2 regions of the Paenibacillus sp. ISL-20 genome follow, and region 1 is predicted to be linked to the other one. Evidence: riboswitches for the same ligand, from Rfam matches in the RefSeq annotation. Region 1 holds a riboswitch; the other holds the start of a gene.
The links. Region 1 has a riboswitch for cyclic di-GMP ahead of J7E85_RS08480 (S-layer homology domain-containing protein). Riboswitches for the same ligand answer to the same signal wherever they lie in the genome.

Region 1 (9,926 bases):
TGGTTTCCTTCTCCGTCCGTTTTGGTGGTGCTGGTCGCGAATGAAGAATCTTTACCGTTTACCGTAGTGGTAACGCCGGAGGAATTCGTGTTTGGAGTCGAAACCGTTCCAGAGTTAGTCCCTGAACCGGTACCCGGTGACGTTGTTTCTCCGCCGCCATTGTTTCCAGGAGCCTCCGCTGGGACCAGTCCTTCCTGGGCTTTCTCTAATGCTTCAAGGGCTTTATTCACTTCTTCTTGGGTTGCTTTCGGATCATTCAGTACGTTGTTAGCTTCTTTCAGAGCCTCCTGAAGCTTGTCCCAGCTCTCTTGAGTATAGTCGGTCGAATTTAGTGTTCCGATCTTGTCTACTTTCGATTGAAGTGCCGTTTTATCGGTTTTTACAATCTCAACGGTATAGATATTCGTTCTGTTTCCGATCGTCACTTCCACTTGAATGACATTAAGGCCTGCATGAAGTTGCAGGTCATTCCAATCGGAAGGATCGGGAACTTCGCTGCCATTAAAGCTCAATTTGGCCGTGCTTCCGGAATTCAGCAGTTCAAGGGCAACAGCAACGCTGTAAACATCATCCGTTACGGAAGCCTTGTAATTTAGATACTTATTACCGTTAAATGGCGGAGATAGCTCAATCTCCTCGTGATTAGTCGAATTGGCAACTCGGAGGTCAAGCTTGTCCAGAATAGCGTCAATGGTTACGAGATTTTCGTAGGCATTCTTCAAGTTCTCATTCGCCTGGTCGATCTCTATCTGCGTGGCATTCGGATCTTGCAGAATGCGATCAGCCTCTGTCAATGCATCCTGCAGTGCCTGCCAACTTAACGGAGTATAGTCCGCTGGCTGCAAGTTCTCACCTGTTATCTTATCGACCGTAGCTTGCAGTTGCGTTTTATCGATATCCGTAACCACCGCCTTGCTCGTCACGCTGCCTGACGCATGTATGCCATCGGCGGTGATCCTTACGGTAATGGCCGCCCCAACATCGTCAGCCGTTAGCGTATAACTTAAGCCGGTTGCATTCGGTATAGCAACGCCATTACGGTACCACTGGAAGGTCGGCACATTGTCTGTCGTATTCGGGGTATATGTGATTCCCGTTACGTTCGCGGTCAACGTCTCGCCCACCTTGGCTGTACCGTCGATCGTTACACTGCCGCCCATCACTGGGAGTTGGATATCTTGTGTAGTAGTGATGATGTTACTAATGACACCGGGATTATATTCGACAATAACTCCCGGATCCTTAAAATTGCTGGTACCACCGTGTGTATTGTCTACGGCTAAGTAACCTACTTTGTTATTCGTGGTGTCTAGTAATAGCGTAAGATGAATTAGATTTCCATTTGCAACATATTCCTTTGTGTTCTCCAGATTTGTAGGCTGACCGTTTGATACATACTTTGTCCAGTTAGAATTGAAAGGAATAGTGCTCCAATTAGTTCGTTCTGTAGATTTAGTAGCCCCTATAAAACTTAAAAGGTTCCAGCTATCTCGAAAAGGGCTCTTAAATTCCTTAAACATATTGGCAATCGCAAACATTTCTTCAGGATTACCTTCAGTCGGCTCTACAAGATGTCCACTATTATTCGTTGCAGTCGTCACAGCATCTTTGAATTGCATAGTGCTCTGTCTGGCCACATATACAAAATAGCGTCCATCGTAGATACGTACCGAGGTTTTTCCATCGGTCAACGGCGCTCCTGGCGTTACATTTACGGTAACACTCTGCGTTTTCCCAGGATCTTGTGTAAACTTCATATTTCGAATAACAGCTTGAATGTCTTCGTACGTCGTATTACTTGAAAAATTGAACACTCTATTGGTAGGTGTAGACTGGTCAGTAACAATACCACTAATTTTGATACCATCAGTCAACTCGGTAATTCCGCTTGCAACAGTCCCAACGGCAATGGAGCCGCTATTTACAGTCACAGTAAAGTATCCGCCCGCACCATTTATGACGCCTGTGCTTTCAAATGCGGCATTGGGCAGTTGATAAGTTGCTTCGGTTACACTAACAGGATTACCAAGATTAAGTGTTGGTGTGGTTGCTGCTCTTGCTTCTAACGGATAAAAAGGTAACATCGTCAATACCACAACGATTGTCATTAGAAGAGATAACCTTCTTTGATTTTTTAATTTCATCTTTTGTTCTTTCCTCCTGACGAAAGGCAAATTCTTTCTGTTGAGCTACATCGAAGCAAAATGATCTGCGGTTCTGCGGTTCTGCGGTTCTGCCATTCCACCATGTCCAAATACAGGGCATCTTGGCATTGTAATCGCCGATAACTATCAAATCCAATTTGTTATGCGGACGTCTCGCCATTCAAAACAGACGGACACCCTCACGGTAAAAAACAGCCCTCCTCTTTTTAAGATCACAAAAAAACCTCCATCCAAAAGCGGGCATACGCTAATAGACGGAGGCTCTTCCGTCGTATTCGGCAGCTGGCTGGCAATAGCATTTGCATGTTCAGCAAATCCGTTAGCCCCTTTAGCTTTGCGTCCCCATTTTTCAATAGGTTTGCCTTGTCGTACGAGCTTGTATCCATTTGAAGAATTTAAATATTAAACTAAAAGTATATTATAAAAGGTTTATAAGTTAGGCTCTACAGACTCATCTTTGTAGTATTTTGTATCTATTTGTCGAATCGGGATATTTATGACTAAAATCAGCAGCACCCATATAAATACTACTGGAGGCATCGAAGTAATAACCCTTCAAATCCCTGGGGAACACAATGGATACGGCCCAACTTAACGGATCTATTCAAACTCATCGATTAGGTCTTAATGCCTATACGATTATTGATTGAATACTTCTATCTCTCGGTAGATCAATCCGCGCAAGAATTCCCATCCATCTCTAGTCCTATTGATTAATACGCACGCATGCCTGCAATCTAACTGCTAGAAGTCATATCTCTATAATTCATTTTTGTTACAAAAGGCATCTTCAATATTTCATGCAAATAAAAAATCACCAACCCTTAATGGAGCTGGTGAATGCTGTTACCTAAATTATTGATGTTTTCGCCGTCACTTATGGTACGGTACAGGTATTTATGGAGGCCTGTTTTAGGCCAAAATCAAGCCCCTTCTGCTATGTACAGAAGGGGCTTGATAGCTCTATTGATTAATAATGGCCCTCTGTTGACTGGACTTATATCGACTATATAAATGGTATACAAGTTCATTTAATTCCTCGATAATATTGATACGATCCGGCTTGTCATCAGCTTCAGTAAGCTTGTTCAACCTTGATGTTATCATTCTTTTAACTCCGACCGAACTCCGTTCTCCTGCCGTAGACTTCAAAATAAATGTCCCAATAATCATATACCGGGAAATCCTCAGCCCAAATTTTTGAGATATGTTTCCCTTTCTTTGCAAGCCTGACCATAATTTCCGAGTCCTTTTTATCCATGTAGTCCCTCCGTTCTGTATTAAGCCAACCTTGAACAAACATTAACTACAAGAAAGTAAATTCAAAGCTGAGGCAACACAATCGTTTAAAGACCTTTTAAGGTAAAGGAATAAATTTTATTTAGGCGGTGATTTATGATTATCAATGAATTTCCAATCCATTTTAAATACGGAATCATCCTCTAGCAATTCCAGTACATTGTCAAGTTGCTTATCAGCTTCCGAATCCCCTTTAATTTGATAATCCCGCATATCTAAAACTTCAGTAAATGACTTTCGTGAACTGTCTTTGAAAATGAATGTCGTTATATGACTTCCGTCAGTCGAATTCAGTTCCAATCTAATCCAGTTTTCTTTCTGTTTTGCCCCTACAACCTTATAATCCATTTCACGTCTTACTCCTGGCTCAATCACCCAGTCGCGATGCGATACCCTCTAATAAAGAAGATACTTTTGATTCCAGTTCAATTGTCATAACAAGTTCATCCTTCTTTCAATATTTTTGAAAATAAGAAGGATATCCGTCGCGAATGACGTATACATATAAGTATAGGTTCCTCAGTTATACATATGTAGTGTGTAGCTCGCACTACACCGATACCTTCTTTTTAGGTGAGAATGCTACTTCTCACCATTGGATTGCCGAAAACAAGCGGAGTGTGCCACCACTTACGCTTGTTTTTTTATTTACCGCATCTAATGCAATCTCCCCCTGTCTAACGGTTGTTTGTCACCGCCAACTGTCAATTTATTTACGGAGATCATACTGTGCATTTCTTAAAACAAAAACCACTAACCTCATATAGTTAGCGGCTCCTATAAGAGGACATACATGATGTCTCATGTCCACTCCATTCATAGGGAATGATCGTATCTTGTTTAAGAAATCGTAAGCTTCGCCAATTAGTTCTTACCCTTTTTGGACTGTGACAGGACAGATGCAGCTAAGGACTTAGTGGTATTACTGTACTTAGGGCTTTGCAGTACTTTAGAGGCAAGACTAGACATCTTGTCACCAGATACTTTGTTTTGACCTTTGGCTGCCATGAGTTGATCACCTCATTTCGAATTAGACATCATTTCCAAATTCATAATAAATCAATATATTGTGCTTGTCGAGTTAATGTTCGCCTTTGTTCGCCACTATATATTGATTTAAATAAACAATTAATAAGAGGTGATTAGCCCGACTTACGATCATTGAATATTCAAGTTTGAGTGAGCTATGACCTCAACTTACGCTCGTTGGTGTATTAAAACTTAGGAAACACTCCTTGACTCCCCTTCCAACCTAGAGTAGGGCACCCACATGTCCAGTCTTCGATGTGATAAGTCTGTTAGACCACTTTTGCATCAATAAATCTTATTATCAATCAATACAGCTCTCAAACAACAGGGTGAATGTATGACAAACCAATTTTTCGCCGTCACTTATGATACGGGTCTCCGTGCTGTAACGGCAAGTTTTTTCTCCTCGTGCATGGAGTTTCAATGCGTGCCCCCTACGCTTTCGCTGTCGCGCGGACTGAACCCTTGTCCTCCTTCGGCCAGAGGTTTTCCTTGAGTCGCCCTAAATAGCGAGATCGGACATCTTGTAAACTGTGTAAACATTGCACATAATAGATTTGAGGTGAATTGCCATGCATCTGAACAAAAAAAACCACACGGTCACTCCGTCGGCATTCGGTTTGGCCATACAAGGACTTGTCTTACTTTCGATGTCAGATAACGTGCGTTCAAGTAAAGAAATTGCGAATATGATGAAGTCTGGAACGACGTTTATGCGCCGGGTGATAGGTCAACTGGTTCGTGCAAATCTTGTCGAGGCTAGGGAAGGCAGAGATGGCGGCTACTTGCTGGCCAAACCTGCAAGCTCGATTACAGTGGCAGACGTTTACCGGGCTTTGCAAATGCACAATCCTTTGGGAAGTGGGATGGTCGATTCCACGCTCGACTGCGAACGCGGGGCGTCAGTAAGAAGCCTTTTTCAGGAATTGTCTTCTCAAGTGGAAGAGAGTACGCTTCACGTTTTCAAGCAGTATACGATTGAGCGCATTGCGGCAGAAGTTTTTAAAAACGAAGTATAAACTGTGCTTAACATGAGCATAGTTTTATGATATACTGTGCCTAACATGAGCATAGTTTGTGATATACTGTGCTCATACAGGGTTCAGTATCAACAGAGTTTAACGACGACTCGCATCAGAATCCCTAGTATGAGGTTAACTGTGCTTAAATCAAGTTCAGTAAGGAGGTGAAACAGTTGCACATCGTATCGATTATACTTGAGATTATTTTGGGCATTGGCTATGTGATCGTCGGATTTATGAAGTTTGGGGCCAAAGAGCCGGTCGAATCATTCAAACAATACGGCTATTCGGATGGATTTCGCATTCTAGTCGGTATTGCGGAAATTCTCGGCGGGATCGGGATGCTGATTGGCATTTGGTCGCAAATGGCGGGCACGCTGGCTGGTTTGTGGATAGCGGTCATCATGCTGGGTGCTCTTGTTACCCAAATTCGTGCGAAAAGCCATGCCAATGAAGTGATGCTGCCCGTATATTTTCTGGTCTTGGCCTTGGTGATACCTGTACTCAATTGGATTGTTTAATCACACATCGGCATTTAAGGTGTTTAAGCCGCAAGCGTTACATCTATCTAAGTTGTGCCTAACATACGCATAGTTCCGCGATATACTGCGCTCGTACAGAGTTCAGTATCACCAGAGCCTACCGACTCGCATCAGAATCCCGGTATGCGGTTAACTGTGCTTAAATCAGGTTCAGTATGGGGGATGTCGAACAGGGCGAGTAACGCTGTAAAGGAATCAACCCTAACCCTATCATAGCGGATGGCGAGCATGAACCGATCATTTCGCTGGAGACGTTAGGATTAGCCCCTTCCACCCCAGCGGTGGCAAGGGGTTTTTGCCGTTTCTCGGCAAAAGCTTGCCAAGGTCTATACCATCACGATATGAGCCGTTCCAATAACTGAAAATTGCCCTTTATCATCTATTTCAACCATGTTTCTACCCCCTGCGTCCACAGCTAATTTTACGAATGAACGACTTAGGGCCCTTGAAGCATTCTACTTAGAATTTTCAAAGAGTCCAACTAAAACCAGTGCACTTAGAGAGTCAAAATTCACATAACTTTCAACACCGCTCAGACATTTCCCCAAGAAAATTTTTCGCCGTTACTTGTGGTAAGGTTCAGCTTAACGGGCCTATCGGCGAAAAATACGAAAGGAGCTGCCGCGGCGCATGATTTCCAACCTCTTACCCGATCCAACGGCTATGATTCAAACTTACATAAAATGCATATACTCGGCGGCTTGGAAGTAGGTAAGTTAACTATCACTCCCCTCCGGTGATTTCATGCGATCGGCAGGTGTCCAAAGGGGAATATGGGATCTAGGGATAACGCGAGGTTGTGAAGACCTTAATCATTAATGAATCCAGAAAAACCAGAACTGCCAACAACCAGAGAAGGTGTTGGTGGTTCTGGCTTATCGACATTTCGCTTGTCCGCTGTTTAACCCTACAATGAGAAAAAGTGTTTTCTAATTTCGGAATAAATATAACCTAAATCCCATTGCTCATAATTGAATCAAACTATACCTCTTACAATACTGCCGTAGTCAACAGTACTTCCAAACGAGGCAAATACGCTTCGTGCCGCCTCATCCACCGGCAAAAACACGCCGATTCCCGGAAACATGCCTCTCCCGACCGAAAGATAAACTTGGCTGTAACGAATAGGCACAAAATCGCTTGAATCCTTCTTTCTGACAAGTAGGCTTCTGTATGAAGGTTCATTGGGCTTCGTATCCTCATTGCTCATGTTCCAGTACTTGTTTCCGCCATGTTGCTCTAATCTCTTTTCCAGATTCCGATACCATTCATCGTGACGGGAAAGCAAATGGTTCCGCTTAAATGCACGTATTCCGTTGATAGCATGTGATTCCCATTGCTCGAATGATGCTTCATTAAAAGTGGAACGGGATCGAACAGGCAACTCAGAACTAAAATGAAAATCAAAAAGATTCACATTGTTCTCGGCGATAATATCACGGGGTAAATCAAATAAATGAGTAAACAACTCATTAGACCCTTTAATTCCCAGAGTTGGTGTTACAATCATAGCGGGTAGCGTCAACGTGCCAAGCAATTGTTGGGCCTTCCTAAGTTCATGTTCCAGCAAGTTCCCTTGCAAATCGGATTGCAATGGAAGGTAGCCAGCAACTGCAAGCAGTTCATTTCTCTCATCAAAGGTACATTCAAGATATTCCGCTATGCGAAGCATGGTTTCGCGATCCGGCAATCTCTGTGAACGGCCGACTAACAGATTTTTGTACGTTAGACAAGCTTCATCGTTTAATTCCTGCTGGGAGAATCTTTTTAAGGATGGATGAGGTCGATGGGTATATTCACGCTGGCGCTTTATGCGAAGCGATTCGATTTCTCCCAATGCAGCTTGCAGTAACTTCTTTTGCACACCTTGGTCTGCACTCATAAGGGTTCCTCCATTTATGTGATATTACAAGTGTAGTTCTGCACTTGGGCGGATATTTGTCAGCTATTATTATATTTCTTGTTAAACAAAATTTAAAATCATTCAAGTACAAGGAGGAACTATATGAAAGCTATAGTCATGTCAGATTACGGAAATGCTAATGTTCTGCAGGAAAGGGAAGTCACCCGGCCGACCCCGCAAGATCACCAAGCTATTGTTGAACTCCAGGTAACCACAGTCAATTCTGGAGATCAGCTTATTCGTTCTGGAGCATTTCAAGAATTCCTCCCGCTGCGTTTCCCCCATATTCTTGGCGTGGAGATCGGCGGTGTGGTCAAAAAAATCGGAAAAAGTGTAACCAAGGTTAAACCAGGCGACCGCGTTATTGGACTTACTTTATCTGGAGGAGGTTATGCTGACTATGCTGCGGTAGATGAGAATTTGCTGGCTGTTATTCCTGAGACGCTCTCTTTGGAAGAAACCGTCGCATTGTCGGGCGTGGGCTTGACGGCATGGCAGGCGTTATTCCGGTATGGTCAATTGCAGGTTGGACAACGAATTCTTATTCATGCCGGTGCCGGAGCGGTAGGGCATCTCGCCGTGCAATTAGCCAAACAACATGGAGCCTACATTATAGCTACAGCTCGCACCGAAAATCTTGAATTCGTACGTCAACTAGGGGCCGACGAAGTAGTCGACTATGGAACAACTGATTTCTCGGAGGTCATCCAACCCGTCGATCTTGTTCTTGATATGGTGAGGGACGGAGGGATTACGGATGAGAAAAGTTACTCTGTTTTGAAGAACGGTGGGAAATACCTGTCCCTCGTATCTCCAGCTGTCCTTCAGAATCCGATTGTTCGTGGCATCGAGAATCTCTTTGTTCAAGTCGATCCCCATCCCAGCGATTGGTTATCCCTTATACGTTATGTGCAGGAACACAAACTTAAGATTTATGTAGAGCGAGTCTTTCCATTCAGTTACGAAGGTGTTGTAGAAGCCCATCAAATAAATGAAATTGGAGGAAAAAAGGGGCAGCTTCTGATTTCCTGGAATCGAAAAAACCCAATCTAAAATTCGATTGGGAAGACCCGCTAAATTCAATACCAAATTTCCTACCCGCGAGGACTTGCAGAGCACAGTTCGGGCTGAACTGGACGAGGAAGAAAAGATAGATTTTCGACTAGGAAGGAGCGGCTACATCGTTGTTCTCGAAGCGGGAGACAATCTCCGCGACCTCAGCAACGTTGGTTTGGAACACGAGAGTGGTGGACTGCTGGGAAGTTACCCTGAGTATGTCGAAACGCTGGACTTGGGCGACTGCCAAAAGGCGTACAAAGTCGTGTTGCTGTACGACAACGACTACCTTATGACGTTTTTCACTCAGGCCGGAGCGCATGACGAGGAGGTTTAACAATGGCTGAAAGACCAAGTGGAAAAAGCTGACGGCAAACGAACTGATTCTCTGGAAGCTGAAAAAGATGTTCGAGCGGGACGAAGTTACCACTGAACTCCCCGTCGTCCCATGCTACGACATCTTTACGATTACTGGATTCAAAATTGCAATCTTCCAGCAGATCAATTTAAACAAGCTCTCAATTCATTCATAAATCAGAATCAAAAGCCGGTAACGTAAAAATACTGTTTTCTAAAGCTAAACGCCCCGGAGCTAACTTTTAAAAGTTAGCTCCGGGGCGTTTTTATGCGTCATCCTCTTTTAGCATCAATTGCCTTGAAGATATCTCGATTAATCTTCGTAATCATCTCAAGCTCTTCGATGTCCCTACTGCCCATTAATGTCATAAGCTCATCTAGTGCCTTCTGGTGATCCTTTTCAGCATCAGTTCCAAGCTCATCTCGAAACAATTCCATTGGCGAAACTTGCAGGGCTGTAACGACCTTCTCCAGCGTTTCCAAGGAAATATTTCGTTCCCCACGCTCTACTCCACCAATATAACTATAATGAAGTGATGATGCTTCTGCTAAT
Region 2 (9,926 bases), on a different contig from region 1:
CATTATCCGATTTAGCTCAGGCTCGTAGAACAATGCGTGAATATGCCATTAAGGTTTACGAGGATCGAAAAACAAAGCTTGGCATTGAGGTTGAATTCATCTGTAGAGGGTATCATCACAAGCTGTCCATACTATGGGGGCTAATTGAGGCGGAGATCGAGCAAAGATCGTACACCTACCTTGGGCTACAAATTGCAGATAAGGGGAGTCTGTTGTGAAATCATCTAACCGAGTCATCATGTTAGGGGATTGCCAGTCCTTTTATGCATCTGTTGAGAAAGCAGACCATCCCGAGTATACAGGCCGCCCTTTGGTAGTTGCAGGGGATCCGGAAAGACGTTCAGGTATCGTGTTGGCTGCTTGTCCGCTTGCTAAAGAAAAAGGAATAACGACGGCAGAGCGATTAGGAGAGGCACTATCAAAGTGCCCGGATCTTGTCGTCATTAAACCCAGAATGCAGAAGTATATTGACGTTTCGATGCAAATCACGGAGATATATAAGAGCTATACCGATTTAGTTGAGCCTTACAGTATCGATGAGCAATTTTTAGACGTTACCGGTTCGCTGCACCTATTCGGCACACCCGATGAGTTAGCCCAAACCATTCAGCGCCATATCCTGGATGCTACGGGTGTTCGCGCCCGCTTCGGCATCGGTGAAACCAAAATCCTTGCTAAAACGGCCTGTGACAACTATGCCAAGAAAAATCCGTCCGGCATCTACACGTTGTCCAAGGACTCGCTTGCGGATACCCTTTGGAAATTGCCCGTTAGCTGTATGTTTATGGCCGGCAGCAAGATGACCCGCCACTTTAACGTCATGGGGCTGCCCACGATCGGCAGCGTGGCTCAGACGCCTCTTGCTAAATTGAAGCAGATGATGCGCCGTAAATTCGGTAAAAATTCCGATATCTCAGCCGAGATGTACTGGCGAATTGCCAAGGGAATCGATGACAGCCCGGTAAGACCCGGCACTCACCAGGTTGACCCTAAATCGGTTGGACACATGATGACCCTCCCTCGGGATTATACCAAGCTGGAAGAAATTAAGGTTGTGCTGCTTGAGCTAACCGAGTTGGTTTGCCAGCGATGCCGCGGTCTTGGTTTTATGGGGCATGTTGTATCGGTCGGTTGTATGGGAGCAGACTTTGACCGCCCTACGGGATTTAGCCGACAGATGAAGATGGAGGATCCATCGAATATTACGAATCAGGTTTACCGCTGGGCATGCCGGCTGCTTGAAACGTATTGGGACGGCCTGCCGATTCGGCGGGTCGGTATTAGCTTGTCGCAGTTTTCCCCGGATACGGAATACCAAATGTCATTGTTTGATACCGGACGGGAGCGGTCGATGGCACTTGAACGGGTGACCGATGCCCTCAAAAATAAATACGGGAATTCGGTTGTGATCCGAGCCGTATCCAAAACAGACGCAGGCCAAGCGCTGGATCGATCAGCCAAGATAGGAGGACATTATAAATGACAACACGAAAAAAGCTTGAGGGAAACGGGCTGTGGGAATCCAGTCGGATGATGCTGCCGGAACACAAAGAAACCATCATTCGCAGGCAACTGGAAGAGGGCAGGAAAGACCGGCCAACGCTGGATCCACAAGAAATGGAATTAATCGAGAGTGCGCTCGCCGAGTCTTTTCATGAACACCGTATGATTACCGTGAGGCTGTTCGATGAATATGAGAACACGGAATTGACAGGAATTGTCGTGCTGATCCACACGTTTAGACGGGAGATCAAACTGTCCATGGCCGAAGAGGAATCGCGCTGGATTAAAATTGACGAGATCCTTTCAGCAGGATAATGGTGGATAATAAATACCTCTGATCGGGATCAGAGGTATTTATGTTACTACACATAATAAATGCATACATCATGGCGGTTGATCCCCCTCATGAAAACGGCTCCCCCTGCCCTGGTTACAGGACAAGGAGAGCCGAAGTCTGACGAATTATGGTTTCATTTTTATCCGTTTGCGACCTAACCATACACCGAAAGCGATCAGCCCGAGGCCAGCCAAATAGAATGGATAAGGGCTCGCTTCACCGGTTTTTGGAAGCATCGAAACTGTCGTTTGCGGTGTTGAAGTCTTCTCAGATGGAGTTGGTGCTTCCGGCATCTGAGGCTCAGGCTCGACGCCTCCTCGCGGAATATCCTCTTCGCTAATATCAACGGTAGGTGTTTCCGGCTCTGTCGGAGGCGTTTGAGGAGTTTGAGGCGTTGTTGGTTCACCTCTTGGAACATCCTCGTCCGGCACCTCTACTTCACCGGTCGGATTGCCCGGATCTATTGGGTTCCCTGGGTTACCTGGATCCGTCGGATTGCCAGGATCGGTTGGGTTCCCCGGGTTGCCTGGGTCCGTCGGATTGCCCGGATCAGTTGGGTTCCCCGGATTACCTGGATCCGTCGGATCCGTAGGATTGGAAGGCTCGCCAGGTGTAACCGGCTCTTCCTTGCGGTTCATTACGATTATTTTCTTCACATTGCCTTGGTCCTTGATGCTGGAATTAATCGTTACGTCCCATGTCGCTTGCTCGATCTTATACCCCTCTGGAGCTGACAGCTCCTCCAAAATGTACTCGTCGTACAGCAGCTTCGTAAAGAGGATTTTGCCTTCCTCATCCGTGGTTTTTACGATCGGCGTTCGTTTGCCTGCCTTGTCGTAAAGCGCAAACTTTGCTCCCGTCAGTGGCTTCGTCTGATCGTCCTGATCCACCTTCGTTACTTCCAGGCTGCCCGTTACGCCACCTCCCGAACCTGAGCCGGAGGAAGTACGGACAATAACCTCTTCCGTCGTTTCCCGAATCTCAGTCTTCAGCTGATCTCCTTCGAGAGCCACCTTATTTTGTACAGCCTCTTTATCTTCAGCGATAATGAACGACTGATATTCCAAAATATAGGCCGTTGAGATGTCATCCTCAAACTTTAATTCGAATGTCTCCTGATCTCCGTCAAGCCTATTGATGGTTAAGGTGTAATCCTTCCCTTTTGTCAGCCCTTGAGCTTTTTCCGCTTTACCGTTTGCATTAATCTTGGTAGCGTACAAGTGGAAGGAATCCTCGATCAAGATTTGGTTCGCACTTGGATAGTCGATCATTCTGGCGTTGGAAATATGCGACTGACCTTCATTGATTCGAATCACCCAGTCGATTTTGTTTCCGTTTTGGGCGCCACTTTTCTTCACATATTCGCCGCCGTGAGGAATCGTTACGCTGGCGTTCCATGTTGCCTTTTTAGCGCTGCCATCCAGCAGTTCCGCGGTATTATCGATTTTATTGACAATCAATGTGCCTTCCAGCGATGTTTTGAATTCAATCCAGTATGCGGATGAGATCGGGCTGGTAAAACGAATGGACAGCTGGTTTCCGTTAGCTTCTGATGGTTCCGTCACTACATATTGTTCAGCTGGAACTAGCGAGCCCTTCTGAACGCCATTCCGTCCCCCGGTAAGCTTCATCTCGTATACCTTGACTGAATCCGGCACAAGCTTCTGCTCCTGCTTCAGAACATCGGTTACGATCGCTTCTTTAAGCGAATCGAGATTATAATTCATCTTGATGTTCCACGTAATTTCTTTGCTGACAGGATTATAGCTGCCGTCTTTGCCGCCGTTATTTTTCGTATAATCGTCAGCGGAGAAGCTCGCATCTCGCTCAATCGGTCCTTTGGTCTTGCCTTCCTCGATCCATGTCATCGAAGCTCTGTTCAAAAAGTCCCGTTTGCGATCCTTCAGCCAGCTGATGTTAAACTTCGTTTCATATTCAATCGTATAGGTGGTGTCAATCTTAGAGAATTCGATTACAAAGCCTTCGCGTACATTATCGTACTTCACCGTGTATTCGCTCTCTGGAACGACTTTCCCGTCCGCTTTTACGGTCACTGAATCCGGAACGAATTCGAGTCCGTCTTGCGGGAACGTATCCGTGATGACTACCTTCTCCATGCTGTATTTGGTGCCGTCCGGCTTTTTATCACCATTGACCGTGATCTTCCACTTTGCCTTTTTGTTGGCGAAATCGATGTTCGAGGTTCCTTTGACCAGAGCACGGCTTCCATAGCCCGGAGCAGTTACTTCCTTGGACGCTTCACCCGATACGACTTTGTTCTTGACCTCCTGCCCTTCGGAGCTCAAGCGATCGACCGGCATCGTCTGGTAAACGATCGTATAAGGCGAATCGATATCCTGCTTGAATTGAAGCTCGAATCCGTTCATACCTTTCGCTTCAGCTTTATATTCATCCTCTGAAACCAGGTCTTGGGCATTGGCCGAATTCCCGTTATACACCTTCAGCGAATCGGCTATCCAGGTATGATTCTCACTAAATTCATCCGTAATAATAGCTTGAGCACTCGGAATCTTCTTCTCGTTGAAATTGTATTTCACCGTCCAAGTGATGATTCCGGTATCCTTATCCTGGCGATACGATTTATTCAAGAATTGGCCGCGATCTACCGTTACGGTAGCCGTCGATTGGGCATTTTCCATCCCGTCGCCAGACAGGACAGCGGTGTTCTCAAACCGGGACTGTTGACCGATAAGCTTCGTCGAGAAACGAATTTCGTAGGCTTTGCTGATCGTCTCATCCTGGAATGCAAGCTCCAGTTTGCCGCCGCCCGTTTGGACGGTATACTTGCCAGCATCCAGCTGATCACCAAGAACTGCTGAGCCGTCACCGTTAACCTGCAGGTTGTGAACCTCTACGGAATCCGCGATGAGCTCCAAGCCTTCAGGCATTTCATCGGTGATGACCGCGTGCTTGATTTTGTCCAGAGATTTGTTGATCTGGACCGTCCAATCGATCCGGTCTTTGCCAATCGCTTTCCCTTGCTTCTCGATCAGCTTTCCGCCTTGCGGCTTTAGGTTCACGATGATGGTCTGAACCCCACCCTTTATCGGAATAGCAATAATGATTTCTGTGCTTCCTTTAAGGACTTCCTTCTTAAACTCTGTGCGAATTTCCAGCTTGCCGCTGATGTTGGAATGGTTCTCCACGTAATCGTTGAAGGTCATCACAACTTTCCCGTTCCGATCAACCGTAAATCGGCCAACTTCGCCTTGACCGGTAAGGAGTGGTGCATCAATATCCGTAAAAATCTCAAACTGCGTCGGCAGCTCGAATGTGTATGTATCCCCATTCTTGTAGCCGTGCCCGTTCGGAAGCTCCCATTCGTAGCTGAGATTAACGGCTGCGCCGATGTCCAGGCTGCTGTCCGGATTATATACCGCATCAACCACGGTACCGTTCATATCGGTTAATACGACTTTGGTTAGTATCCCCTCCATGTCGGCTACTGGTGCTGGCGTGTTATATACGTCATCCGTCACTGTTTTTTGTTCACTAACTTCTAATTCTTGCACGCCAGTCTCTAATTCCTGCATAGTAACTGCTGATTCCTGCTCGCTACCCGCCGCATTCGCTGTCAAAGCGAATGTGCCCAATAGTGTTTGAAACAGAAGCAGCAGCGCCACAACGATTCCACTTACTTTTTTCTTCATAATCTCTCCCTCAATCTCAGCATTACCCTCGTAATATTCGGTTCCGATCTTACTTTCCGTGCGTTAATTCGTCCCATGCTTCTATCAAAATGCATGCCGATAATGGACTTCCCGAGCCATCATCTCCAAGACCTGTTATGGGCGCACGATTCATTGGTGTCTGTATTTCCCTTCAGAACCCAGCGGGCTTCCTGCATTATATCGGCCAAAACTCTACATTTTCTATACAACCGAAATAAGCCTTGGACTTATTCGTCCAAAGCTTAGTTTTATTGCACATTTATTAGTAGTATTTGGATGCAGAATAGCTGGAAGCATCTTTAATCATTTTGTACTCGGTCCCTTTGCTTTTCCAGCTCGCATCGACGGTTGTGTCAATGGTTACCCACTGCCCATTCAAATATACTTCATTCCAGGCGTGGTACACATCGACGTATTCCGAGGTTCCCATGACAAGCTTTGCCGGAATATCGAGGCTTCGGAGCATGGAAGCGAACAGGGAGGCGTAATCATAACACATCCCTTTCTGTCCAGCGATCGTGCGGTTGATATCGGGAAGGTAATCCGTCAGCTTGCTGGATGCAAGAGCATTGTCGTACCGGACCGTCCCGACGATATATTCGTAGACAGCCTGTACTTTTTCCTTGTCGGAGTGAGCCGAACGGGTTAGCTTTTTCGCAAGCTGAGCAGCCTTGTCCTCTTCGCTCCAATCGATATTTTGTACAGAATTCAAAAACACTTTGCTGCCGTTTGTCAGTTGAAGCTTAACTGCCGCTTCCTGAACGATCTTGTATTTGCTGCCGCTAACTTGTTCCAGCACGGAAATCGTGTAATCTCCGTTGCCCATCTGCAGTGGAAAAACTTCCTGCTGCTTGGCTGGCGAAAGCCCATATGTATATTGGTCCTGACCTTTTCCGATCATGAGCTTTGTCTTGGTGCCTGCTTTCACGTCATATTGAATGACGATTGCCCCACGATCCAGTTCCTCCAAGCCCAGCCAATCTTCAGATGGTGCAGCTTGTACAACCGGAGCCCATATCAATAACGCAAAAAGTCCTACAATCGCGAACACTGCGTTGCGCATGCTAACTCCCCTTCGGTGGCCAGGCTGCCATTTGACATTTCGTCAAGAAGGCCCTGTAGCTTTGCGTCCTAGTCTTTCGACAAGTTTGCCATTATCGTATTAGAGTTCCACAGGATTCAATGGATGTTTGTCCAAAAAAACAAAAAAAGCGTTTTCATTCGGTAGCTGGCTGTCATTGACGTTTCGTCAAGAAGACCCTGTAGCTTTGCGTCCTTGCCTTTCGACAAGTTTGCCGTTATCGTGAGTAGCTTTTGTGAATACATCATATCAAATATCTCAATTTCCATCAATAAAAATCTTTCGAATCTAACGTTTGTTGACTATAGTATCAAGTTTGTTATCTGGAAGCGACGAATCTTCCTCTTATACAATGAAACTACCAGGTGCACGACAAGCGAGATAACACCGTAAGGAGTGACAGACATGAGCTCTACAGCCCAATCAAAAGTTAAACGAAAGCGCTTACGAATACGTTGGCACAAGCAGGATACGGAACTTACCCTCTTGGCGCTGCCGACCACGATTTGGTACCTCCTGTTTAGTTTCTTACCGATGTTTGGGATCATTATCGCCTTCAAAAATTTCAAGATAAGCGGCGGCTTTTTGAGCAATGTGTTTAACAGTCCATGGGTAGGCCTCAAAAACTTCGAATTCTTGTTCAAATCGAATGACGCTTGGATCATTATTCGCAACACCATTGGCTACAACATTGTGTTTATCGTGCTAGGAATCGTTCTGCCCGTGCTATTCGCGATTATGATCGGACTCCTCCACAGCCGCAAAGCGAGCAAGGTCTATCAGACGATGATGTTCCTCCCCTATTTCCTATCCTGGGTGGTCGTATCTGCGGTAGGCTGGGCATTCTTAAGTTTCGATAAAGGGATTGTCAATCAAATGCTCGTCAATATGGGCAGCGATCCTATTAACTGGTATATGGAGCCGAAATATTGGCCATTGTTCTTGATTCTCTTGAATGTCTGGAAGGGCCTGGGCTATGGTATGGTCATTTATTTGGCAACTATCACAAGCATTGACAGCACCTATTATGAAGCAGCTGTTATTGATGGCGCTTCGATTTGGCAGCAGACGAGATTTATTACACTGCCCATGCTCAAGCTGGTGATCGTCATGATGTTCATACTGGCCGTCGGGCGGATATTTTACACTGATTTCGGCTTGTTCTATCAGGTCACGCGAGATTCCAATTCGCTGTTCAACGTGGCAACCACCATCGATGTCATGGTGTATAAGCAACTGAAAACCGCCACCGTAGGGATGGCATCCGCAGCCGCATTCGTACAGTCTGTTCTGGGATGCGCAACGATTCTGATCGCTAACTGGATTGTTCGCAGAATCGATCCGGATAGCGCGATGATGTAAGGAGGCAAGACGATGACACCGAAAACCACTTACGAGACAGGCCTTGAGAAGTTTAACCGTACAAACAAAGCCGTCAACCTGTTCTTCAACCTGATATTTATCATCTTGGCTCTGCTCTGCGTCATACCTGTAGTTGTTGTTCTGTCCATTTCCTTCTCCAGTGAGGAGTCCATCCGTGAGACCGGATATCACCTACTTCCGGTTGCTTTATCGGCTGAGGCTTACGTCTATATCGTCAAGCAGGGAACGATGATTCTGCGATCGCTCGGCGTGTCCGCCCTCGTTACCGTGGTTGGTACCGTGCTCGGCGTATTGCTTACCGCCTCCATGGGTTATGTGCTCTCTCGCCCAAACTACAAGCTGAGGGGCTTTCTGACCTGGGTGGTATTCATCCCCATGGTATTCAATGGCGGCTTGGTGTCCAGCTACTTCATTAATACCAATTTATTAGGACTTAAGGATAGCATCTGGGCACTAATACTGCCGCTAGCCGTTTCATCGTTCAACGTAATTATATGTAAAACCTTCTTCAAGAGCACGATTCCCGATGGACTGATCGAATCTGCCGAAATCGATGGCGCGAGCCAGCTGCGAATCTTCTTCTCCATCATCCTGCCGATCTCGCTGCCGGTCATCGCAACCATTGGACTGTTTCTCTGCTTTGCTTACTGGAATGACTGGTTCCAATCGATGCTCTATATCGACAACCAGAATCTGTATTCCCTGCAAGCACTGCTCAACAGCTTAATGAGTAATGTAGACGCACTCGCGAAGAATGCAGCAAGTATGGGCGTGAGTTACGCCATGCTCGTTGCAACGATGCCGAAGGAATCAGCCCGTATGGCTGTCGCCATTCTCATCGTGCTGCCGGTAGCATTCGCCTACCCTTTCTTCCAGAAGTATTTTATTTCCGGATTGACGGTCGGCGCCGTGAAAGGCTAAAGACGAAATAAGCCAAGAAAAAACCTTGGTTTATGATAGATCACACTGTACAACTCTTAAGCGATTTAACTTCAATAAGGGGGAATTTGGAATGAAGAGAGCTTTTAAGTTCATCTCTACACTGTGCGTACTGGCACTCATGTTGACCGTTTTAGCAGCCTGCGGCGGCTCGAAGTCTCCAGCTGCGACGGATGGATCTAAAGCGACAACAGACACACCGAAGGACAACACCGAAACAAGTAAGGATATTCCGACATTGACCTGGTGGACCATCGGGGGCCAAGTGCCGAACAATTTCAGCAAAGCGGTTGATGCCATGAATGCCTATACGGCCGAGAAGATTGGCGTGAAGGTTGACATCAAGGTAGCCAGCTGGGGCGAATGGGATACCAAAATGAACACCATCGTGAATACCGGCGAACCCTTTGACATCATGTTCACGAACAGCGGTAAATACAGCAAGCAAGTAGCTATGGGCGCATTTGCCGATATTACGGATCTGGTTCAGAGCGAAACGCCCGACTTGTACAAACTGATTCCCGAAAAAGTATGGGAAGGCACAAAAATCGGCGGCAAATATTATTCCGTTCCGACGTACAAAGATTCAGCGCTAACGCAGTACTGGGTATTCGATGATAAGTATGTGCAAAAGTACGGCATTGACATGAATAATATCAAAACGCTGCAGGATCTGGATAAACCTCTCCATGAAATGAAGGCTGGCGAAGGCAAAAGCTTCTATCCGCTGCCAATGACGCAAGGCGAAGGCTTGAACGGTTTCTTTAACGAATATGACGATTTAACGCTAGGCTTCCCTCCTATCGGCGTGAAAGCGGACGATGCAGCACGCACGGTGGTCTCTGTTCTCGAGCAGCCGGATGTCATGGCTAATCTGAAGCTCCTGCACCAGTGGTATCAGGATGGTATCATCAACCCGGATGCTCCGACGAAAACGGAGAACGACAAAGGCAGACCGTTCTTTGCAGCCCAGGCATTCCCGGGAGCCGAG

Region 2: another riboswitch for cyclic di-GMP. It lies ahead of J7E85_RS17365 (transglutaminase-like domain-containing protein); the one in region 1 lies ahead of J7E85_RS08480 (S-layer homology domain-containing protein).

Annotation. Positions count from the first base shown of each region.
Region 1 covers NZ_JAGGRD010000013.1:2,202-12,127, reverse strand. The annotation lists gene J7E85_RS08480 (S-layer homology domain-containing protein) at 1-2,144, opposite strand, end outside; cyclic di-GMP riboswitch class I at 2,440-2,538, opposite strand; gene J7E85_RS08475 (hypothetical protein) at 3,277-3,426, opposite strand; gene J7E85_RS08470 (hypothetical protein) at 3,543-3,812, opposite strand; gene J7E85_RS08465 (RrF2 family transcriptional regulator) at 5,066-5,512, shown strand; gene J7E85_RS08460 (DoxX family protein) at 5,689-6,036, shown strand; gene J7E85_RS08455 (hypothetical protein) at 7,034-7,939, opposite strand; gene J7E85_RS08450 (NADP-dependent oxidoreductase) at 8,063-9,013, shown strand; gene J7E85_RS08445 (hypothetical protein) at 9,069-9,353, shown strand; gene J7E85_RS08440 (helix-turn-helix domain-containing protein) at 9,647-9,926, opposite strand, start outside.
Region 2 covers NZ_JAGGRD010000027.1:10,553-20,478, reverse strand. The annotation lists gene J7E85_RS17385 (YhjD family protein) at 1-218, shown strand, start outside; gene J7E85_RS17380 (DNA polymerase IV) at 215-1,483, shown strand; gene J7E85_RS17375 (YolD-like family protein) at 1,480-1,818, shown strand; gene J7E85_RS17370 (collagen binding domain-containing protein) at 1,966-5,511, opposite strand; gene J7E85_RS17365 (transglutaminase-like domain-containing protein) at 5,795-6,595, opposite strand; cyclic di-GMP riboswitch class I at 6,607-6,695, opposite strand; cyclic di-GMP riboswitch class I at 6,753-6,839, opposite strand; gene J7E85_RS17360 (ABC transporter permease) at 7,019-7,975, shown strand; gene J7E85_RS17355 (carbohydrate ABC transporter permease) at 7,988-8,917, shown strand; gene J7E85_RS17350 (ABC transporter substrate-binding protein) at 9,009-9,926, shown strand, end outside.